DNA from 2 places in the Microlunatus capsulatus genome. Region 1 is predicted to be linked to the other one. Evidence: predicted binding sites of a transcription regulator. Region 1 holds the regulator's gene; the other holds the start of a gene.
What was found. Region 1 encodes HrcA, which represses chaperone genes, less so after heat shock. Its sites were predicted from a motif close to TTGGCACTCGNNNNNNNCGAGTGCCAA; they were not measured.
Positions count from the first base shown of each region.

Region 2: a site for HrcA is predicted at 2,682-2,708, ahead of groES (co-chaperone GroES). Genes of this name have one in related genera too.

Region 1 covers NZ_JAGIOB010000001.1:975,999-986,601, forward strand. The annotation lists gene JOF54_RS04515 (MBL fold metallo-hydrolase) at 1-89, opposite strand, end outside; gene JOF54_RS04520 (16S rRNA (uracil(1498)-N(3))-methyltransferase) at 178-909, opposite strand; gene dnaJ (molecular chaperone DnaJ) at 941-2,116, opposite strand; gene hrcA (heat-inducible transcriptional repressor HrcA) at 2,129-3,142, opposite strand; gene JOF54_RS04535 (MBL fold metallo-hydrolase) at 3,265-4,167, shown strand; gene JOF54_RS04540 (substrate-binding domain-containing protein) at 4,259-5,290, shown strand; gene JOF54_RS04545 (LON peptidase substrate-binding domain-containing protein) at 5,487-6,095, opposite strand; gene JOF54_RS04550 (DUF3097 domain-containing protein) at 6,191-7,054, shown strand; gene JOF54_RS04555 (acetamidase/formamidase family protein) at 7,101-8,471, opposite strand; gene hemW (radical SAM family heme chaperone HemW) at 8,598-9,818, opposite strand; gene JOF54_RS04565 (hypothetical protein) at 9,912-10,603, opposite strand, start outside.
Region 2 covers NZ_JAGIOB010000001.1:1,540,510-1,551,112, forward strand. The annotation lists gene shbA (RNA polymerase sigma factor ShbA) at 1-452, opposite strand, end outside; gene groL (chaperonin GroEL) at 633-2,249, opposite strand; gene groES (co-chaperone GroES) at 2,274-2,570, opposite strand; gene JOF54_RS07075 (metallophosphoesterase) at 2,790-4,151, opposite strand; gene JOF54_RS07080 (metallophosphoesterase) at 4,517-5,992, opposite strand; gene JOF54_RS07085 (class I SAM-dependent methyltransferase) at 6,138-7,331, opposite strand; gene tsaD (tRNA (adenosine(37)-N6)-threonylcarbamoyltransferase complex transferase subunit TsaD) at 7,366-8,406, opposite strand; gene JOF54_RS07095 (GNAT family N-acetyltransferase) at 8,403-9,008, opposite strand; gene tsaB (tRNA (adenosine(37)-N6)-threonylcarbamoyltransferase complex dimerization subunit type 1 TsaB) at 9,005-9,673, opposite strand; gene tsaE (tRNA (adenosine(37)-N6)-threonylcarbamoyltransferase complex ATPase subunit type 1 TsaE) at 9,666-10,603, opposite strand, start outside.

The sequences.
Region 1 (10,603 bases):
TCGTCGCTGCAGATCGCGCAGGTGGCCGTCGGCGGCACCTCGGTGTCGGCGTGCTCGACGGCACAGGTGCGGCAGATCCAGACGGTCACGGGGCTCCTCCTCGGGCGTCGGCGCCGGGCCCGGTGCGCCCCGCGTCCGGGAGCCAGCCTGGCACCGGTCGGCGGCACCCGCCAGGCCTCAGCGCAGCAGCAGGCCCGCGACGGCGACGACGCCGGCGGTGGAGGTGCGCAGCACGGCGTCGCTGACCGAGACGGCGCGGGCGCCGGCCGCGGCGAAGCGCTCCAGCTCCTCGGGGGCGATGCCGCCCTCGGGCCCGACGACGAGGGCGACGGTCCCCTCCGCGGGCAGCGCGACCTCGCGCAGCGCCGTCGTGGCGTCCTCGTGCAGCACCAGCGCCACGTCGACGCCGGCCAGCGCGGCGGCGAGCCGCGCCGTGCTGAGCACGGGCCGCACGTCCGGCTGCGCCAGCCGTCGGGACTGCTTGGTGGCCTCGCGGGCGGTGGAACGCCACCGCGCCAGCGACTTCTCCCCGCGCTCGGCCGACCAGCGGACGATGGAGCGCGAGGCCTGCCAGGGCCAGATCTCGTCGACGCCCACCTCGGTGAGCATCTCCACGGCGAGCTCGGAGCGGTCGCCCTTGGCCAGGGCCTGGACCACGACCACGCGCAGCGGACGTCCGGTGCCCGCGAGGTGCTCCAGCACCCGCAGCGTCAGGCCGGTCTTCGCCGCCGCGGTGACCTCGGCCCGGACGCCGCGCCCGCGGCCGTCGGCCACCAGCACCTGCTCGCCGGCCGCGATCCGGCGCACGACGGCGGCGTGCCGGCCCTCGTCCCCGCCGAGCTCGAGCGTCGCGCCCACCGCGGGCAGCGGGTCGGCGAGGCTCTCCAGCAGGAAGAGGGGCGCGGTCACCGCGTCCCCCCGGGCCGGCCCGTCATCCCGGTCACTGCCCGGCGAAGGCGTCCCGCAGGCGCCCGAAGACACCCCGGCCGTGCTTCTGGACGGTGCCCTCGGGCCCGTCCTCGCCGCGGAGCTCGGCGAGCTGGCGCACCAGCTCGCGCTGCTCCTCGTCGAGCCGGGTCGGGGTCTGGACCAGGAGGGTGACGCCCATCTGGCCGCGGCCGTTCGAGCGCAGGCGCGGCACGCCCTTGCCCTCCAGCGCCACCCGGGTGCCGGACTGGGTGCCGGCCGGCACCGCGACCTGGACGCTGCGGTCGTCGGCGTCGGAGTCCTCGAGGTCGGCCTCCAAGGTGGCCACCGACACCTCGGTGCCCAGGGCGGCCGCCGTCATCGGGATCTTGACGACGACCTCGAGGTCGTCGCCGTCGCGCCGGAAGATCTCGTGCTGGGCCACCGAGAGCTCGACGTAGAGGTCGCCGGCGGGGCCACCGCCCGGGCCGACCTCGCCGTGGGAGGCCAGGTGGATCCGGTTGCCGGTGCTGACGCCGGCCGGGATCTTGACGTTGATGGTCCGCGAGGACCGGATCCGGCCGTCGCCCGCGCACTCGACGCACGGGTCGGGGATGACCGTCCCGTAGCCGCGGCAGGTCGGGCACGGCTGGGTGGTGCGGATGTCGCCGATGAACGAGCGCTGCACGTGGGTGACATCGCCCTGGCCGTGGCAGGTGCGGCAGGTCTCGGGCTCGGAGCCCTCCATGGCGCCCGAGCCGCTGCAGCGGGGGCAGAGCACGGCGGTGTCGACCTGCAGGGGCTTGGTGGTGCCGAAGGCGGCCTCGGCCAGCTCCAGCGAGAGCCGGACCAGCGCGTCCTGGCCGCGGCGGACGCGCGAGCGCGGGCCCCGGCTGGACTGCTGGCCGAACATGGCGTCGACGAGGTTGGTGAAGTCGAACCCACCGGCCTGGCCGCCGAAGCCGCCGCCCCCGCCGAAGCCGCCCATCCCGCCGCCGAGCGGGTCGCCGCCGCGGTCGTAGAGGTCGCGCTTCTTGGGGTCCTGGAGCACCTCGTAGGCCTCGGCGACCTTCTTGAACTTGTCGCCGGCGTCGGCCTCGGTGGCCACGTCGGGGTGCAGCTTCATCGCCAGCTGGCGGTAGGCCTTCTTGATCTGCTCCGGCGTCGCGTCGCGCGCGACGCCGAGGATCTCGTAGTAGTCAGAGCTCATGGTGTGGGGTGATCATCCTTCGGAGAGGAAACGGCCTACGTAGCGGGCGACGGCACGCACCGAGGCCATGGTGGAGGGGTAGTCCATCCGGGTGGGTCCGACGACGCCCAGCGTGGCGAACATGTCGAGCTGGCTGCCGTAGCCGCTCGCGACGACCGACGTCGACTGTAGTTCCTTGTACGGGTTCTCCTGGCCGATGCGCACGGTGACGGCGTCGGCCGTGGTGGCCTCCCCCATCAGCTTGAGCAGCACGACCTGCTCCTCCAGCGCCTCGAGGACCGGCTTGACGGTCGTCTCGAACTCGGCGCCGTAGCGGGTGAGGTTCGGCATCCCGCCGACGACCATCCGGCTGGACGCCTCGCTGCTCAGCATCTCCAGCAGGGTGGCCACGGCCGCCTGGCCGATCGCGCCGAGCTCGGGCGGCAGCTCCCCGGTCAGCGTGCTGAGCCGGGCCGCGGCGGCCGAGGACGAGTGGCCGACGGTCGCCGCGTTGAGCTGGGCGCGCAGCTGGGCCAGGGTCTCGGCGTCGTGGTCGGGCAGCTCGAGGGCGCGCTGCTCGATGCGGCCGGTGGAGGTGATGAGGATGAGCAGCATCCGGGAGGTGGAGAGGGAGACCACCTCGACGTGCCGCACCGTGGAGTGGCTCAGCGTCGGGTACTGGACGATCGCCACCTGCTGGGTGACCTGGGCGAGCAGCCGGACGGTGCGCAGCAGCACGTCGTCGAGGTCGGCGGCGCCGGAGAGGAAGGTGTGGATCGCCTTCTGCTCGGCCGGGGACAGCGGCTTCACGGTGCCCAGCCGGTCGACGAACAGCCGGTAGCCCTTGTCGGTGGGGATCCGGCCGGCGCTGGTGTGGGGCTGGGTGATGTAGCCCTCCTCCTCCAGCGCGGCCATGTCGTTGCGGACCGTCGCGGGCGAGACGCCGAGGTCGTGCCGCTCGACGAGCGCCTTGGAGCCCACCGGCTCCTGGCTGGACACGTAGTCGGTCACGATCGCGCGCAGCACCTCGAGCTTGCGTTCGTCCACGTCCCCTCCTCTGTCGTGTCGGCGGCCCCGGGCGCGGCCCGTGCCTCGTCGTGGTGGTGGCCCCGGGCGCACCCGGTCGGGCCGGGTTGGCACTCGGAAGGCCAGAGTGCCAGTCTAGCGGGATGGACCAGCAGCCCCCGGCAGGACGGGCCCGCGACGGCGCCCCCGGTCCGCAGTTCTCGCTCGGCCCCTGGCGCGAGGTCGCGGACGGGGTGCTCGTCGCCGTCGCCGAGCCCGAGGGCGTCAACCTGGGGCTCGTGCTGGGCCGGACCGGCGCGCTGCTCGTCGACACCGGGTCGAGCCCGGAGCAGGGCGCCGCGCTGCGGGCCTCGGTCGCGGACGTCACCGCGCTGCCGCTGGTGGGCGTCGTCGTCACCCACGCGCACTCCGACCACGCCTTCGGGCTGGCCGCCTTCGCCGACGTCGCGACCCTCGGCCACGAGACCCTGCCCGCGGCCCTGGCCTCGCGCGCGTCCGCCGAGGCCGCCCAGGCCCTCGGGCTGGACCCGGCCGCGCTGGTGCCGCCGTCCCGCGAGATCGCCGTCGCCGTCGCGGTCGACCTCGGCGACCGGCGGGTCGAGGTGGCGCACCTGGGTCCGGGGCACACCGACGGCGACCTCGTCGTCGTGGTCCCCGACGCCGACCTGCTGTTCGTCGGAGACCTCGTCGAGTCCGCGCCGACGCCGGAGACGGCCGCCCCCTGGTGGGGGCCGGACAGCGTGCCGCACGCCTGGGGGGCCACCCTCGACGGCGTCATCGGGCTGATGACCGCCGGCACCCGGGCCGTCCCCGGGCACGGCGACCTCGTCGACCGCGAGTTCGTCTTCGGCACCCGCGGCCGGGTCGCCGCGGTGTCCGGGGAGCTCACCCACCTCGTCGAGTCCGGGGTCGGCGAGGCCGACGCGCTGGCCCGCGGCAGCTGGCCCTACCCCGCCGAGCACGTGGCGGGCGCGGTCGCGCCGGGCTACGCCGCGCTGGCCGGCCGGGGCGTCAAGGGCACCCGCCCGACGTTGCCGCTCGCGTGAGGACCACGGCGGCTCCCACCGGGTTGTCAGACTGGGTGCCGGTCAGAGCCGGTACCGGTTCTGACAGGTCGGCGAACGGGAGGGGCGGACGATGGGTCGGGTGACGGTCAAGACGCTGGCGGCGACGCTGGGCGTCTCCCCCGCGACCGTCTCGAACGCCTACAACCGCCCCGACCAGCTGTCCGGGGAGCTGCGCGCGCGCATCCTCGCGACAGCGGCCGAGCTCGGCTACGCCGGTCCCGACGCCGCGGCCCGCACCCTGCGGTCGGGCCGGTCGGGGGCGGTCGGGGTGCTGCTGACCGAGCAGCTGTCCTACGCCTTCTCCGACCCCTTCGCCGTCGAGTTCCTCACCGGGCTCAGCGAGGTGGTGGAGCAGCACCAGACGAGCGTGCTGCTGATGCCGCTGTCCTTCTCCGACAACGAGCCGGACGTGACGGCCATCCAGCGGGCCAGCATCGACGCCCTGACGATCATGTGCCTGCCCGAGCAGCACCCGGCGGCCGCGCTGGCCCGCGCCCGCGGCATCCGCTTCGTCGGCACCGACATCCGCGACGACCCCGACTCGTCCTGGGTCGCCATCGACGACCTGCGCGGCGGCGTGCTGGTCGGGGAGCACCTGGCCGCGCTGGGCCACCGCGACGTGGCCGTGCTGGTGGAGCGGAACGCACCCGCCGGCCGCGAGGTCGTCGAGCTCGACCCGGCCGAGGTCACCTTCCTCGACTACGCCTCCCGGCTGCGCGGCCTGCAGCAGAGCCTGCCGGGCCGGCTCACCCTGGTCTCGGGCGGGCACAACGCGCTGGCGTCCGGCGCGGCCGCCGCCCGGGCCCTGATGGCCCGTCCCGACCCCCCGACGGCCGTCGTGGGCCTGAGCGACGTGCTGGCCCTGGGGGCGCTCACCGCCCTCGCCGAGCTGGGCGTCGACGTCCCCGGCCAGGTCTCCGTCTGCGGCTTCGACGACATCGCCGACGCCGCCGCCCGCGACCTGACGACGGTGCAGCAGCCGATCCGCGAGCGCGGCCGCCTGGTCGGCCGCCTGCTCGTCGACGCCGAGGCCGGGCCGCGGCAGGTCGTGCTGCCGATCTCCCTGGTCCCGCGGGGTTCGACCGGGCCTGCTCCGCGCTGAGCTGTCTGACCTCGCTCCGCTCGGGCCCTTCGACAGGCTCAGGGAGCGGGAGTCACCTCGGCACCCGGGGCGGCCAGGCACCCGGATCTCGCGCCGATGACTTGTCCGTCCCCGGGGGAGGACACGCTCTTCGTCCTGCCCGGGGGACGGACAAGTCACCGGGCCAGAGCGAGATCCGCGACCGAGCGGAGCGAGGTCATTCAAGCGGCCAGGGCGTCTCCCATGCGAGGGCGGCGTCGCGGGTGAGCTCGACGAGGCTGAGCAGCAGGGCCTCGGCCGACTCCGACCGCAGCAGCTTCACCTGGTCCAGCGCCGTCACCGGGGCGATGGCCGCCAGCTGCCAGAGCGCCGGCACCGGCTCATCTGCCAGCTCGACGTCGGCCGGCCAGACGTTCTCGGAGAACTCGCTGGCCTGGGCGAGCGTGCGGCGCACCAGCTGCTCGGTCTCGGCGCGCAGGGGCTCCAGCCGCTCGTCCCAGACGAGCTCGGGCAGCACGCGGACCTCGGCGCGAGGGTAGGGGTCGTCGTCCAGCCAGGTCTCGACCTCGAAGCGCTCGGTGCCCTGGGCCACCAGGCCGACGACCCCGTCCTCGGCGCCGATCTGGGCGACGTCGGCCGTCGTGCCCACGCCGAAGCGGTGCTCGCCGCCGCCGACCTCGAAGCCGCGCTCGATGAGCACGACGCCGAAACGGGTGTCCTCGGCCTCCACCAGCTCGGACAGCATGACGAGGTAGCGCTCCTCGAACACCCGCAGCCGGAGCGGCATGTGGGGGAAGAGCACGGACCCGAGGGGGAACATCGACATCGCCGGCACCAGGCCAGACAACCACCGCAGGGCAAGCCGCGCACCGCCGCGGTTCGCTCCCGGGCCCGGGCCGGGGGCTCGCCTACGCTCGGCCGGTGAGCTCCCCGACCGACCGCTACCGCACCGACGTCCTGGCCACCGGCTGGCAGAAGGCCGGCAAGCCGGTGAGCACCGAGCTGGCCGTCAAGCCCGGCCAGGTGCTGGAGGACGCGACGACGGGCTTCGTCGGCGCCGTCGTCCGGGTGGAGCGCGGCATCGTCGTGCTGGAGGACCGGCGCGGCAAGCTGCGCAGCTTCCCGCTGGGGCCGGGCTTCCTCGACGAGGGCCGGCCGGTGACCCTCGTCGTGACGGCCCGGGCGGGCACGAGCGCCCCGCGGCGGACGGCGTCGGGCTCGGTGGCCGGGCCGGCCGAGCGGGCGAAGGTGGCGCTGCCCAGCCGGATCTACGTCGAGGGCCGGCACGACGCCGAGCTGGTCGAGCGGATCTGGGGCGAGGACCTGCGCCACGTCGGCGTGGTCGTGGAGTACCTGGGCGGCATCGACGACCTGCCGTCCATCGTCGAGGAGTTCGCGCCCGAGCGCGGCCGCCGGCTGGGCGTGCTGGTCGACCACCTGGTCCCCGGGAGCAAGGAGAGCCGGATCGCCGCCCAGGTCGAGCGCGGCCGCGGCGGCGGGTACGTCTCGGTGCTCGGCCACCCCTACGTCGACATCTGGCAGGCGGTGAAGCCGGAGCGGGTGGGCCTGAAGGTCTGGCCGCAGATCCCGCGCGACGTCGAGTGGAAGCACGGCATCTGCGAGGTGCTGCGGCTGCCGCACGCCGACCAGGCCGACATCGCGGCCGCCTGGAAGATGATCCTCGGCCGGGTCCGCTCCTGGAACGACCTGGAGCGGCCGCTGCTGACGACCGTGGAGCAGCTCATCGACTTCGTCACCCAGGACCACCCGGTCCCCGAGGACTGAGGACGACCGGCGGGGCTCCTGGCGCCCCGCCGGCCCCCCGGTGGTCTCAGGAGCGCGGGAAGTGCGACTTCGGGATGACGGCGTGCACGCCCATCGTCCGGTCGACGACCTGGGAGACGACGAAGTCCGCCGCCGCCGAGAGGTAGGCGTAGGCGACCGCGCGCTCCATGCCCAGGTCGTCCTGCAGGAAGTCCAGGGCGTTGACCACCGCCCGCCGCATCGCCACGTCGAGGTCGCTGACCTGGCCGCCCAGCACCCCGTCGGGGTCGGACAGCCCGATGGGGATCCAGGACGACCGGTTCTCGGCGAAGGGGTAGCGGTAGGCGACCGAGGGCACCCCGCTGCGCCCGGGGCGGCACACCGTCAGCCGGAAGGTGGCGCGCAGCGATCCCTCCAGCGCCGTGAGGGCCACCTCCCCGTCGCCCATGGCCAGGTGCGGGTCGCCGACGTAGAAGAGGGCGCCCTCGTCGAACACGGGGAGGTAGAAGGTCGAGCCCGGCCCGAGGAGGCTGATGTCGATGTTGCCGCCGCCGAGGGTCGGCGGGATCGAGTTGACCTGGGGCGCGTTGAGGGCGGGCGCGGGCGCGGAGGCGACGCCCATCATGCCCATGAAGGGGTTGAGCGGGAACCGGACCGCCCCCGCGGCGCTCTCCATCCGGCCGTGCAGGCGGCCCCGCCGGCTCTCCACGGGCGTGAACACCGAGACGTTGCCGTAGCGGGTCGGGTCGCCGCTGGCGCGGCCGTCGGTGGCGACCGGCGGCATCACCTCGTCCAGCGTCAGGCCGGCGGGGGCGGTGCGGCCGGGGCCCTGCGGCAGCGCGCCCTTGCCGTGCCGGCTGGAGACGACGCCGTAGGGCACCCGCGGGACGGCCGAGAGGGTCTCGACCTTCAGCACATCCCCGGGGCGGGCGCCGCGGACGTAGATGGGGCCGAGGACGACGTGCGGGCCGTCGACGTCGAAGTTCCGGGGGGTGCGGTCGTAGTCGCGGGCGACCGCCACCGCGTCGTCGAGGACCTCGCCCCGTCCGACGCCCTGCCGCGCGAAGTAGGCCCGCGGGTCCCGGCCCTGGTCCTCGAGGATCCCCTCGTGGGAGAGCGCGTCGATGGTGACGGTCTGGCCGGAGCCCATCTCCAGCACCGGCTCGGCGCCGACCGAGGGCACGTAGCCCCAGAGCACCTCGTCGGCCTGCGCGCTGAGGTAGTGGTCGCCGGTGATCCGGCCGGTGCCGGGCTGCAGCACCTCGAGCCGGCCCCGCCCGCCACGGCCGCCGGTGCGCGGGGCGGCCGTCGCGGCCACCGGTGCGCCCGCGGTGACCGTCGCCGCAGCACCCAGGGAGGCGGCCGTCCGGAGCAGGGCGCGCCGGCCGATCCCCTTCTCGATGGTCTCGGCTGCCTCGCGGCCCTCGGCTGCGCTCACGGTGAACTCCCTCGTCTCGTGGGCCGGACGGCCCACGGCGACGGTAGGGAGACGATGTTGCGGTGCGGGGTCGCGCTCGTTGCGGTCCGGTGGCAGACCGGCCGGGAGGCTGCGGGTCCGGCCCGCTCAGTCCAGCAGGTCGCGGACGACGCCGTCGGCCAGCAGCCGCCCGCGCAGGGTGAGCGCCAGGGTGCCGGCCGGGGTGAGGACGGCGAGGCCGCGGGCCTCCAGGTCGGGGACCCGGCGGCGCTCGGTGGCGGTGAGGACGGCGAGGTCCAGGCCGTCGGCCAGCCGGAGCTCCAGCAGCACGCGCTCGACGCGGCGGTCGTCGGGCTCCAGCAGCTCGCGGGCGTGCGCCGGCGAGACGCCCGCCGCCATCCGCCCGGCGTAGGCGGCCGGGTGCTTGACGTTCCACCAGCGGACGCCGCCGACGTGGCTGTGCGCCCCCGGGCCGACGCCCCACCAGGCGTGGCCGCGCCAGTAGGCCAGGTTGTGCCGGCAGCGGTGGTCGTCGCCGCGCGCCCAGTTGCTCACCTCGTAGGCGGTGTAGCCGGCCGCGGTCAGCCGCTCCTCGGCCAGCAGGTACTTGTCGGCCAGGTCGTCGTCGTCGGTCATCGGCAGACGACCGCGGCGGACCTGGCTGGCGAGCCGGGTGCCTTCTTCGACGATGAGGGCGTAGGCGCTGACGTGGTCCGGCTCGGCGGCCAGCGCGGCGTCGAGGCTGGTCGCCCAGTCGTCGAGGGACTCCCCCGGCGTGCCGTAGATGAGGTCGAGGCTGACGCTGTCGAAGCCGGCCGCGCGCGCCTCGGCGACGGCCTGCTGGGGGCGGCCCGGGGAGTGCACGCGGTCCAAGGTGGCCAGCACGTGCGGCACGGCCGACTGCATGCCGAACGAGATCCGGGTGAACCCGGCCTCCCGCAGGGCGACGAGATCGGCCGCGTCGACCGACTCGGGGTTGGACTCCGTCGTCACCTCGGCGTCCGGCGTCAGGCCGAGGTGCTCGCGGACGGCGTCGAGCAGCAGCGCGAGGTCGGCCGGCGGCAGCAGGGTCGGGGTGCCGCCGCCGACGAAGACGGTGCTGACCGGCGGGGCGTCCGGGCCCAGCACCCGGGCGGCCAGCGCGACCTCCTGGGCAGCGGTCTCGGCGTAGCCGGCCCGGGAGGCGCCGGGCTCGGTCCCGAGCTCGCTGGCGGTGTAGGTGTTGAAGTCGCAGTAGCCGCACCGGGTGGTGCAGAACGGCACGTGCAGGTAGACGCTCAGCGGGCCCCCCGGCACCTCGGCGCGCGCGGCGTCGGGCAGCGCGCCGTCGGCCGGGGCCGCGACGCCGTCGGGCAGGGCGGAGGGCATCGGACGAGCCTAGTCGCCCCGCGGCCCCTCGTCGGCCGGAGCCGGGCGCCCGACCCGCCCCGGAGCGGGACGGGTCGGGCGCTGGGCGCTCGCTCAGCTGCCGCCGACCTCGGTGGACGGGGACGCGCTCGGGCCGGCCGGCGGGGTCGGGGCGTCCGCACCCGGGGTCGGGGCGCCGGCGGGCGGGGTCGGGGCGTCAGCGCCGGGGGTCGGCGCGTCGGCGGGCGGGGTGGGGGCGTCAGCCCCGGGGGTCGGCGCGTCGGCGGGCGGGGTCGGGGCGTCCGCACCCGGGGCGGGAGCCGCGGCTCCCGGTCCGGCCGCGGGACCACCGACCGGCGGTGCCGGCGGGGCGGGCGGGGCCGGGCAGTCCGTCCCGTCGGCGCTGGCGGGCGGGACGGGGGCGTCGGCTGCCGGGCTGGGTGCGTCGGCCGGCGGGGTCGGAGCCGCGGTGCCCGGGGTCGGGGCGTCAGCGCCCGGCGTCGGTGCGTCGGCCGGCGGGGTGGGGGCGTCGGGCCGAGGGGTCGGCGCCTCAGCGCCCGGGTTGGGGGCGTCGGCCGGCGGGGTGGGCGCGTCGGCCGGCGGGGTCGGCGCCTCGGCGCCCGGGGTCGGGGCGTCGGCCGGCGGGGTGGGAGCGTCGGCCGGCGGCGTCGGGGCGTCGGCCGGTGCGGGCGGAGCCGGGGGCTTCGGGGCGTCAGCGCCCTGCGGCGGGGCCGGACGGGGGCCGGCGGGGCCGACCGGACCGGCCGGCGGGGCGCAGGCGGCGGGTGCCGTGGCGGGATCGCCCG
Region 2 (10,603 bases), 560 kb from region 1:
AGCCCGCCGGCGCGCAGCAGCAGCACCTGCTGGGTGCGCGCGGGGAGCCGGCCCAGCAGCTCGGCCGCGGCCCGCACCCCGGCGGCCGAGACCGCCTGCTCCTCCGGCGTCGGGGACGGCTCGGTCTGGTCGGGCACCTCCTCGACCGGCACGGCCGAGCGGCGGAAACCCCGCTGGGCGTCGGCGACCTTGTGCGCGGCGATGCCGTAGACGAAGGCGGCGAAGGGTGCGCCCTGGCGCTGGTAGCGCGGCAGCACGTCGAGCACCGCGACGCAGGTCTCCTGGGCCACGTCGTCGGCGGCCTCCAGACCGCCGGCGTAGCTGCGCAGCCGTGAGCGGCAGTACCGCAGCACCAGCGGCCGCACGGCGGACAGCAGCGCGTGCAGCGCCACCTCGTCGCCGGACTGCGCCCGGGCGACGAGCGCCGGGTCGAACGGGTCGTGATCGGTCACCCTACGTACCCCCTGTCGTCCCCGAGAGAGAGCCACCTGCTGCGCGCCACTGTTGCAGACGGTGCGGGGCGCCACAAGCGGGACGGCGCGCCGCCCGGGAACGCCACGAGGGCCCTCCCCTGCCGGGAAGGGCCCTCGCGGGTCGTGCGGGTCGTGCTGGGTCGTGCCGGTCCTGCTGGGTCAGTGGCTGTGGCCGTGACCGCCGGCAGCCGCCGGCTCCTCGTCCTCGGGCTTCTCCACCACGAGGGTCTCCGTGGTGAGCAGCAGCGAGGCGATGGACGCCGCGTTGGCCAGGGCCGAACGCGTGACCTTGACGGGGTCGATGACCCCGGCCGCGATCAGGTCGATGTACTCACCGGTGGCGGCGTTGTAACCGCTGCCCGGCTGCATCTCGGCGACCTTGGAGGTGACGACGTAGCCGGGCTCGCCGCCGTTCTCGGCGATCCAGCGCAGCGGCTCGACCGCGGACTTGCGGACGATGGCGACGCCGGTCCGCTCGTCACCGGTGAGGCCGAGGTCGCCCTTGAGCGCCTCCGCCGCGTGGATGAGGGCGGAGCCGCCACCGGCGACGATGCCCTCCTCGATCGCGGCGCGCGTCGCGGAGACGGCGTCCTCGATCCGGTGCTTCTTCTCCTTGAGCTCGACCTCGGTGGCCGCGCCGACCTTGATGACGCAGACGCCGCCGGCGAGCTTGGCGACCCGCTCCTGCAGCTTCTCGCGGTCCCAGTCGGAGTCGGTGCGCTCGATCTCGGCCTGCAGCTGCGCGACGCGCGCCTTGACCTCGTCGGAGCTGCCCGCGCCGTCGACGATCGTGGTGTTGTCCTTGGTGACCACGACGCGCCGGGCACGGCCCAGCACCTCGAGGCCGACCTGGTCGAGCTTGAGCCCGACCTCGGGCGCCACGACCTGACCACCGGTGAGGGTGGCGATGTCCTCCAGCATGGCCTTCCGGCGGTCGCCGAAGGCCGGGGCCTTGACGGCCACGGAGGTGAAGGTGCCGCGGATCTTGTTCACCACCAGGGTGGACAGGGCCTCGCCGTCGACGTCCTCGGCCACGATGAACAGCGTGCCGGAGGCGCCGATGACCTTCTCGAGCAGCGGCAGCAGCTCGGTCATCGAGGAGATCTTGCCCGAGTTGATGAGGATGTAGGGGTCGTCCAGGACGGCCTCCATCCGCTCGGCGTCGGTCACGAAGTACGGCGAGAGGTAGCCCTTGTCGAACTGCATGCCCTCGGTGAACTCGAGCTCGGTGCCCATCGTGTTGGACTCGTCGACGGTGATGACGCCGTCCTTGCCGACCTTGTCGAAGGCGTCGGCGATGAGCTCGCCGATGACCTCGTCGCGGGCGGAGATGGTGGCGACGCTCGCCATGTCGGAGGTGGTCTGCACCTCGCGGGCGTTCTCGCGCAGGCGCTCGACGACGGCCTCCACGGCCTTGTCGATGCCGCGCTTGAGGCCGATCGGGTTGGCCCCGGACGCGACGGCCTTGAGGCCCTCGTGCACCAGCGCCTGGGCGAGCACCGTGGCCGTCGTCGTGCCGTCACCGGCGACGTCGTTGGTCTTGGTGGCGACCTCCTTGGCGAGCTGCGCGCCGAGGTTCTCGTAGGGGTCGTCGAGCTCGACCTCACGGGCGACGGTCACGCCGTCGTTCGTGATGGTGGGGGCGCCCCACTTCTTGTCGAGGACCACGTAGCGGCCCTTCGGGCCGAGCGTGACCTTCACGGTGTTCGCGAGGGTGTCGACGCCGCGCTCGAGCGAGCGACGGGCCTCCTCGTCGAACTGGAGGATCTTTGCCATGGTCTGTTCCTCTGCTCGGCTCTACTACTTGGAGACGACGGCGAGGATGTCGCGCGCGTTCAGGAGCAGGAGCTCCTTGCCGTCGTACTTCACCTCGGTGCCGCCGTACTTGCTGAAGATGACGACGTCACCCTCGGCGACGTCGAGGGGCACGCGGTTGCCGTTGTCGTCGACGCGGCCGGGCCCGGTCGCGATGACCTTGCCCTCCTGCGGCTTCTCCTTGGCGGTGTCCGGGATGACCAGGCCGGAGGCGGTGGTCTGCTCTGCTTCGAGCGGCTGAACGAGGATGCGGTCCTCGAGCGGCTTGATCGTGGTGGCCACGTCCAAACCCCTTTCACGAGTGTGTGGGATGTTCAGGAGGAGCGGTCAGGACGTCGTCGCGGTGCCGTCCCGTCCGTTGGCACACTCCGGGGGAGAGTGCCAGTGGCGAGATTAGCACTCGCCCTGGTGGAGTGCCAGCACCGGGGACGACGAACGGGCCGGCTCCCGCAGGAGCCGACCCGTCGGGTCGTCGGTGGCCGCGGGGTGCGGCCGGGGGGCTCAGCGCACGAACTGCACGCCGGTGAGGGTCTGGCTGTACGTGCCCCAGGTGGTGCCCGTCAGCGGGGCGTAGATCCGGGTCTTGACCGTGCCGTTGGCCGGGTCGACGTCGAACATCCGCACCGGGTTGGTGACCGGGTCGTGCATGGTGGTGAGGAACGAGTAGATCTTGTTGCCGTTCCGACCGGTGTCCACGCGGGCCCGCTGCGCGAGGCCGACGTGCCCGGAGAACACCATCTTGATGTTCGGGTACTGGCTGACCAGCTGGTCGAACAGCTGCTGGCCGCTGGTGTCGCCGTAGCCCTGGTTGCTGCCGTCGATCCCGCCGCCGCCGTTCTGGTAGCTGTGGGTCGAGATCAGCACGTTGTGGTCGGGGTGGGCCGCGACGACCTTCTTGGCCCACGCCACCACGCCCGGGCGGGGGCAGAACTCCAGGCTCAGCACCATCCACTTCAGCCCGCCCGCGGTGTGGGTGGTGAAGACGTTGTCGACCTTGCCCGACTCGTAGGCGCCCGCCACCGAGCCGAAGTCGCTCGCCTTGAAGTAGCTGTTGAGCGTCGTGGTGTCGCGCTGCAGGCGGTAGGTGTTCTTGGGGTCCCGCGCGCTGCCGCCCACGCCGGTGGCCATCGTGTCGTGGTTGCCGACCGAGACGGTGTAGGGGACGCCCGCGTCCTCCAGGACGTCCATCGACCTCTTGGCCGCGGCCATCTGGCGGTGGTCGGGGGTGTCCCAGTTGACCAGGTCGCCGGTCTGGGCGACGAAGGCCAGGTTCTTCTGCTTGACCAGCCACTGGTTGCGGTTGGTCAGCCGCGGGTCGCCGCTGACGAGCACCTCGTTCTGCGTGTCCGGGACGACGGCGAAGCTGAACGCGCCGTTGGACACCGGGCTCGTCACCGGCGGCTTGGCCGGGGTGGGCGGCGGCGGGGCCGGCGTGGTGGGCGGCGGAGCACTGGTGGTGCCGGCCGGCGCCGCGTAGAAGGCGACGTTCTCGTACTTCCAGCCGGCCGCGAGCAGCGCGGACCGGTCGGCCGCACCCGCGGCGAGACGGTGCCGGGTGCCCTTGCGGAAGCGCTCGACGGGCTGCAGGCAGTCCGCCTTCACCTTCGAGACGTAGAACGTCGTGCCCTGGTCGCGGTAGCCGAACAGCTTCGCGGCCGAGACCAGCTCGGTGGTCGAGCGGGTGAAGATGTAGTCCTGCGGCAGGGAGCGGTACATCCGCTTGACCGCGACCAGCCCCGGACCCGGCTCGGTGGACGCCTTGAAGGAGACGCCCTGGTTGTCGGTGAACCCGGCGGCGGCGGCCTTGGTGGCCTCACCCGCCCACGGGGTCGTCAGGCTCGCGCCGTTGGACGGCTTGACCACCGTGTAGACCGGGTCGTCGAACGCCGAGCAGCTCGGTGCGGTGGTGGTCGGTGCGGCCGCGGCGGTCGTCGCCGGTGCCAGTGCGAACGTGGTGGTGACCAGCAGTCCTGCGGTCCCGGCTGCAGCGACGGAACGGACCCTGGCTGATCTGGTTGGTGCTTGCTGCATGTGATCGGGCTCCTAGTTGAAGAGTGCCCCCCCGAACGACTCGCCCGAAGCATAACGAAGAAGTCACGAAACGATGCACGCGCGATAACGGTCAGCGCTCGCGCGGGCCCCGGTCGGTGGTGCTGGGGGGCCCGCCACGCCTGCGGGGCGCCCCGGGACGGCGTGAGGTGTGGCCAACCTCACGCCGCCCCGGGGGCTCAGCGCACCCAGGAGACGCCGCGCACCGTGCTCGCGTAGCCGGCTCCGGTGTAGGTCTTCCGCGTCCAGGGGGCGTAGACCTTCGTCCGCAGCGTCCCGGCCTGCGTGTCGACCTCCACCAGCCGGACGGGGTTGGTCGTGTCGCTGTGCATCGCCAGCAGGTAGGAGTCGACCCGGTTGCCGTTCACCCCGCGGTCGACGCGGTGCTTGGCCGTGCCCACGTGGCCCGAGAAGACCATCCGGACGTTGGCGTAGCGCCCGACGAGGTGGTCGAACAAGTACTGCCCGGTGGTGTCGCCGTAGCCGCCCCGGGTCTGGTTGATGCCGCCCTTGCCGGTCAGGTAGGAGTGGGTCAGCACGATCACGTTGTGCTTCGGGTGGGTGCGGACGACCTCCCCCGCCCAGGACACGACGGACGTCCGCGGCCACAGCTCGAGGTTGAGCACGAGCCAGCTCGCGCCGCCGGCGGTGAACACGTGGTACGTGTTGTCGACCTTGCCGGCCTCGTAGGCGCCCTCCTGGTCCAGCGGGCCGGTGCCCAGGTAGCGGTTGAAGGTCGTCGTCCGGCGGAAGAGCACCCGGGTCCGGGCGGCGTCGCAGGCGCTGCCGCCGGGGCAGGTGGCCGCGGTGTCGTGGTTGCCGATGCTCAGCGAGGTCGGCACGCCGGCGTCGACGAGCGGCGCCAGCCCGGCGGCCGCCCGGCGGTACTGGGCGTGGTCGGAGGTGTCCCAGTTGACGACGTCCCCGGTGTGGCTGACGAAGCGGAGGTCGAGCTCGTCGCGCTGGTCCACCAGCCAGCGGCTGCGCTGGGCCAGGCGACCGTCGCCGGCCTTCAGCACCTCCTGCTGGGTGTCGGGCATGACGGCGATGCTGAACCGGGGGTCGACCGGCGCCTTCCGCAGGTAGAAGCGCACCCCCTCCTCCCGCCAGCCGGTGGCGGCGAGCGCCGCACGGTCCGCCGCGCTGGTCACGTAGCGGTGGGTGCCGCCCTTGTGGTAGCTGGTGACCCCCACCAGGCAGCTGCGCGCGACGGGGCTGGCCCAGAACGCCACGCCCTGGTCGGTGTAGCCCAGCGCGCTCACGGCGCGCCGGATCTCCGCGGCCTTCGTGCTGTAGAAGTAGTTGCCGCCGCGGGCGGACCGGTACAGCCGGTGCACCGCCACCAGGCCCGCGGCCTTCCGCGCTCCCGCCCGCACCGAGGTGTCGCGGACGGAGGTGTAGCCGGCGGCCTCGGCCTTCGTCGCGGCGGCCGCGGACGTGGTGAGCAGGCTGGCCTGGGTGGTGGGGCTGACACGCTCGCGCACGGTCGCGCCGAGGGCGGAGCAGGTGGGCGCCGCGGCCGCGGCGGCGGGCAGCGCGCCCGGGGTCGAGGACGAGCTGGTGAGGGCGGGCAGGCCGACGACGGCCAGGGCGAGCGCGAGAGCCGCAGCGCCGGGCCTCACCGCGCTCCGCGGTCGCAGGGACGAGACGTGCATGGCGGTTCTCCGCTCGCAGCCGGGGAGGGTGGTGCGCGTACCGTAACCGCTGGTTCTCAGCCTGCCCTCATCTGCAAAGGCCCGCACACGTGGCTCGTGAGCGGGATCACAGGCGCTGCGTGACCGGTCTCACACCACGGCTGTCTCAGGCGGTCCTCAGGCGACGGACGACCAGGGCGACGGCGCCGTCGGGGGTGCGCGACAGGACCAGGGTGGCCGCGCCCGGGCCCCGGGGGGCGAGCCGCCGGCGGAGCACGGCCGGGTCGACGTCGACCCCGCGCTTCTTGATCTCCAGCGTGCCCACCGCGTGCTCGCGCACCCACCGGCGCAGCGCCTTCTCCCCCGCGCCCAGCACCTCGAGCACCTCGAAGGCCGTGGCGAACGGCGTCGGGGTGAGGTCGTCGCCGGTGAGGTAGGCGATCTCCGCGTCCAGCAGGTGGGCCCCCAGCCGGCGGCCCAGCGGGGCGACGCCGCGGGCCCGGATGACCGCGCCGTCGGGCTCGTAGAGGTAGCGGCCGACCGGTCCCACCGGCAGCGGCTCCGCGGGCCGGCCGGGCGCGGGCCGCGGCACCTCCAGCCGGGCCACCTCCTCCGACGACCCGGCCAGCAGGGTGGCGACGTCGACGCCCGCCCGGGCCCCGGGGCCGGCCCACAGACCGACCTCGACGGTGCCGCCGTCGTGGGTCACCCACTCGGCCTCGGCGCCGGGGGGCACCAGGGTGTGCGGCAGGGCGGGTCCGAGCTTGACCCCGGCCACCCGGTCCCCGGCCAGCAGTGCCGTGACGAGGTCCCAGGACGGGCTGAAGTCGGCGGCCCGCCAGAGCCGGCCGCTGCCGGTGCGGCGGGCCGGGTCGCAGAAGGCGGCGGTGCCCGGGGTGAGCAGCTCGGCGGCGACCTCCTCCGCGTCGGCGCAGAGCACCCGGCCCCGCTCCCCCAGGTTGGCCGCGGCCACCGCCGCCGTGCCCGGGTCGCGCTCGACGGCCACCACCTCCAGGCCGGCGTCGGCGAAGGCCAGCGCGTCGGTGCCGATGCCGCAGCCGAGGTCCACCACCCGGGTGGCGCCGGCGGCCACCAGCCGCGCGGCGTGGTGGGCGGCGACGGCCGGCCGGGTCGCCTGCTCCAGCCCGTCGCGGGTGTAGAAGAGCGTGGTGGCCCGCTCGCCGAACTTCGTCCGGGCCCGGCGGCGCAGCGACGCCTGGTGCAGGGCGGCCGCGGCGACCTCGGGACCGTGCGCGGCCCGCAGCCGGGTGGCGGCGGCCAGCCCGTCGGGGTCCGGCTCGGCCGCGGCGTCCGCGAGCGCCTCGGGGGTCAGCCCGAAGGGCAGGGCGGGTGCGCTCACCCCGGCATCATCCCCCGGGGCGGACGGCGCGGCCCTACAGCAGGATGGTCTCGACCGGCAGCGAGGAGTCGGCGCCGATGTCCAGGGACGACGGCCGGCCGCCGGCGCTGACCACCGCGGAGCCCAGCACCGCGATCATGGCGCCGTTGTCGGTGCACAGGGCCGGCCGCGGGGTGCGCAGCTCGATGCCGTGCGCCGCCGTCCGATCCTCCAGCAGGGCGCGCAGCCGGCGGTTGGCCGCCACCCCACCGCCGATGAGCAGCGCCGGGGTGTCGGTGGCCAGGCACGCGTCGACGGCCTTGGCGCTCAGCACGTCGCAGACCGCTTCCTGGAAGCTCGCCGCGACGTCGGCCAGCGGCACGTCCTCGCCGTCGCGCTGCCGGGTCTCGACCCAGCGCGCCACCGCGGTCTTCACCCCCGAGAAGGAGAAGTTGAAGCGGTGCCGCTCCTGGTCCTTGCCGGCGGTCAGCCCGCGCGGGAAGGTGATGGCCCGCGGGTCGCCGGTGGCCGCGCGGTCGATGACCGGTCCGCCGGGGTAGGGCAGGCCGAGGACGCGGGCGACCTTGTCGTAGGCCTCCCCCGCCGCGTCGTCGATGGTGGAGCCGAGCTCGGTGATCGAGCGGGCCATGTCCTCCACCCGCAGCAGCGAGGTGTGCCCGCCGGAGACCAGCAGCGCGATGCACGGCTGCGGCAGCGGGCCGTGATCCAGCAGGTCGACGGCCACGTGGCCCGCGAGGTGGTTGACGCCGTAGAGCGGCTTGTCCAGGGCCAGGGCCAGCGCCTTCGCGCTGGCCAGACCCACGACGAGGGCACCCATCAGCCCGGGACCGGCGGTGACGGCGATGCCGTCCAGCTCGGACAGGTCGACGTCGGCGGCGGCGCAGGCCCGCTCCAGCGTCGGCACCATCGCCTCCAGGTGCGCGCGGCTGGCCACCTCGGGGACGACGCCGCCGAAACGGACGTGCTCCTCCACGCTGGAGGCGACCTCGTTGGCCAGCAGCTCGTGCCCGCGGACGATGCCGACGCCGGTCTCGTCGCAGGAGGACTCCAGGCCCAGGATCAGCGGACCGGTCACGGGTGCTCCTCGGTCTCGGCCTGGTCGGCGGGTCGGGTCTGGTCGACGGGTCGGGGCGGGTCGACGGGTCGGGGCCGGGCGGCGTCCTGCGCGCGCTCGGCCTCCTCCTCACGGCGTTGGGCGGCGTGGCGCCGCGGCCAGTCCTCGAGGTCGTAGAGCTTGAGGATCAGCGCGTCCTGGCCGGGGCCGTAGTAGTCGCGGCGGGCGGTCAGCTGCTCGAAGCCGAGGCGCTGGTACAGCCCGATCGCGGCCTCGTTGTCGTAGTCGACCTCCAGCAGCACCGCGCGGGCGCCGAGGTGCCGGACGGCCTCCAGACCCGCGGTGACCAGGGCGGTGCCCAGCCCGGCCCGCCGCTGGCCCGGGGCGACGACGAGGCGGTGCAGGTCGGCGTGCTCGCCGGTGGTGCGGAAGGCGACGACGCCCAGCACCTGCTCGGCGCGGGCGAGCAGCACGGTGCGGCCCTCGCCCAGCAGCTCGCCGGCCCAGCTGCGCTCGCTCCACTGCTCGGCCTCGGGGAAGCCGGCGCGCTCCAGCGCCAGCACCGCCGGCAGGTCGTCGCGCCGGGCGGGGGTGATGCTCACCGTGCCGGTGCGGACGCTCACCGCGGCCCCCGCGGCAGCAGGACCGACTTGCGCCGGGTGGGCTCGGCCGCGTCCGGGCGGCGCAGGTAGAGGGGCTCGCGGCCGGCGTCGGGGAGGTCGGGGCCGTGCGCGGCCAGCACGCCGGCGTCGAGGGTCCGGGGGCCGAGGACGCCGTCGAGGAGGTCGGGGTAGAGGTCGGCGGCCGGACCGACGACCGGCAGCCGGGGCACCTCGCCGGGCGCGCTGACCCGGGGCCCTTCGACGCGGGTGCCGTCGGCGTCGTAGCGGGCCCAGTAGACCTCGCGCCGGCGCGCATCGGTGGCGACGACGAAGGCCCGGCCGACGTCGTCGGCGTCGCGGTGCTCGAGGACGTGCTGGCGGGCCAGCACGTCGAGGCTGCAGACGCCCCGCCAGGGCCGGCGGAGCGCGCTGGCCAGCACCTGCGCGGTGACGATGCCCACGCGCAGCCCGGTGAACGGTCCCGGGCCCAGCCCGACGACGAGCTGGTCGACGTCGGCCGGCCGCAGCCCGGCGTCGGCCAGGCAGCGCTGGACCAGCGGGGTGAGCTGCTCGACGTGGGCGCGCCGGTCGGCCACGCCGGCCGTGCCCAGCACCTCCCCGCCCCGGGCGAGGCCGACGGCGACGGTGGTGGAGGTGTCGAGCGCCAGCACCAGCGGCTCAGCCACGGTGGCCCCGCAGCGCGTGCAGGTCGACGCCGGCCCAGCGGGGGCCGACGCCGTGCAGGGCGACCAGCCGCAGGTCGTCGTCGGCGTCGGGCGCGGGCCGGACGACGACGTCGACCTCCAGCCGGTCCTCGGCCAGGCCCTCGGCCAGCCCGGCGCCCCACTCGACGACGGTGACGGCGTCGGCCAGCGTGGCGTCGAGGTCGAGGTCGTCGAGCTCCTCGGCGCTGTGCAGCCGGTAGGCGTCGACGTGCACCAGCGCGGGCCCGTCGCCGCGCGCGGGGTGGATCCGGGAGAGCACGAAGGTGGGCGAGATCACCGGCCCGGCGGTGTCGAGGCCGCGGCCGATGCCCTGGGTGAGGGTCGTCTTGCCCGCGCCGAGGTCGCCGGTGGCGATGAGCAGGTCGCCGGGCCGCAGCAGCGCCGCCAGCCGCTCCCCCAGGTCCTGCATGGCCGGGCCGGTGGGCACGACGACGACGGCGGGCAGGTCCTTGGCCAGGATGACGCCGTGCGGCGCCGGCCGGTCGACGACGTAGCCGCGGTGCTCCCAGAAGGTGATCAGCTGGCCGAACTCCGCGCGGGCGAAGAGCTCGACGCGCCGGTGGCCGGCCCGGGCGGCCAGCTCCTCGGCGGCGTGCACGAGGGCGGAGGCGATGCCGTGCCGCTGGAAGTCGGGGTGCACCGAGACCCGGGCGAAGGTGACCAGCCCCGGTCCCGTGGGGACCACGAGCAGGGCGCCGGCCGGGCGGCCCGCCACCTCGGCGTAGACCCCCGTCCCCGAGGCCAGCGTGGCGGCGACCGACGCGGGCGTCTCGGTGATGGCGGTGGAGGGCGGGTCGAGCGGCGGCCGGGCCCCGAAGGCGGCGTGGATGACCTCGACCATCCCGGCGGCGTCGTCCTGCTCCGCCACCGAGACCACGAGTTCAGATACCG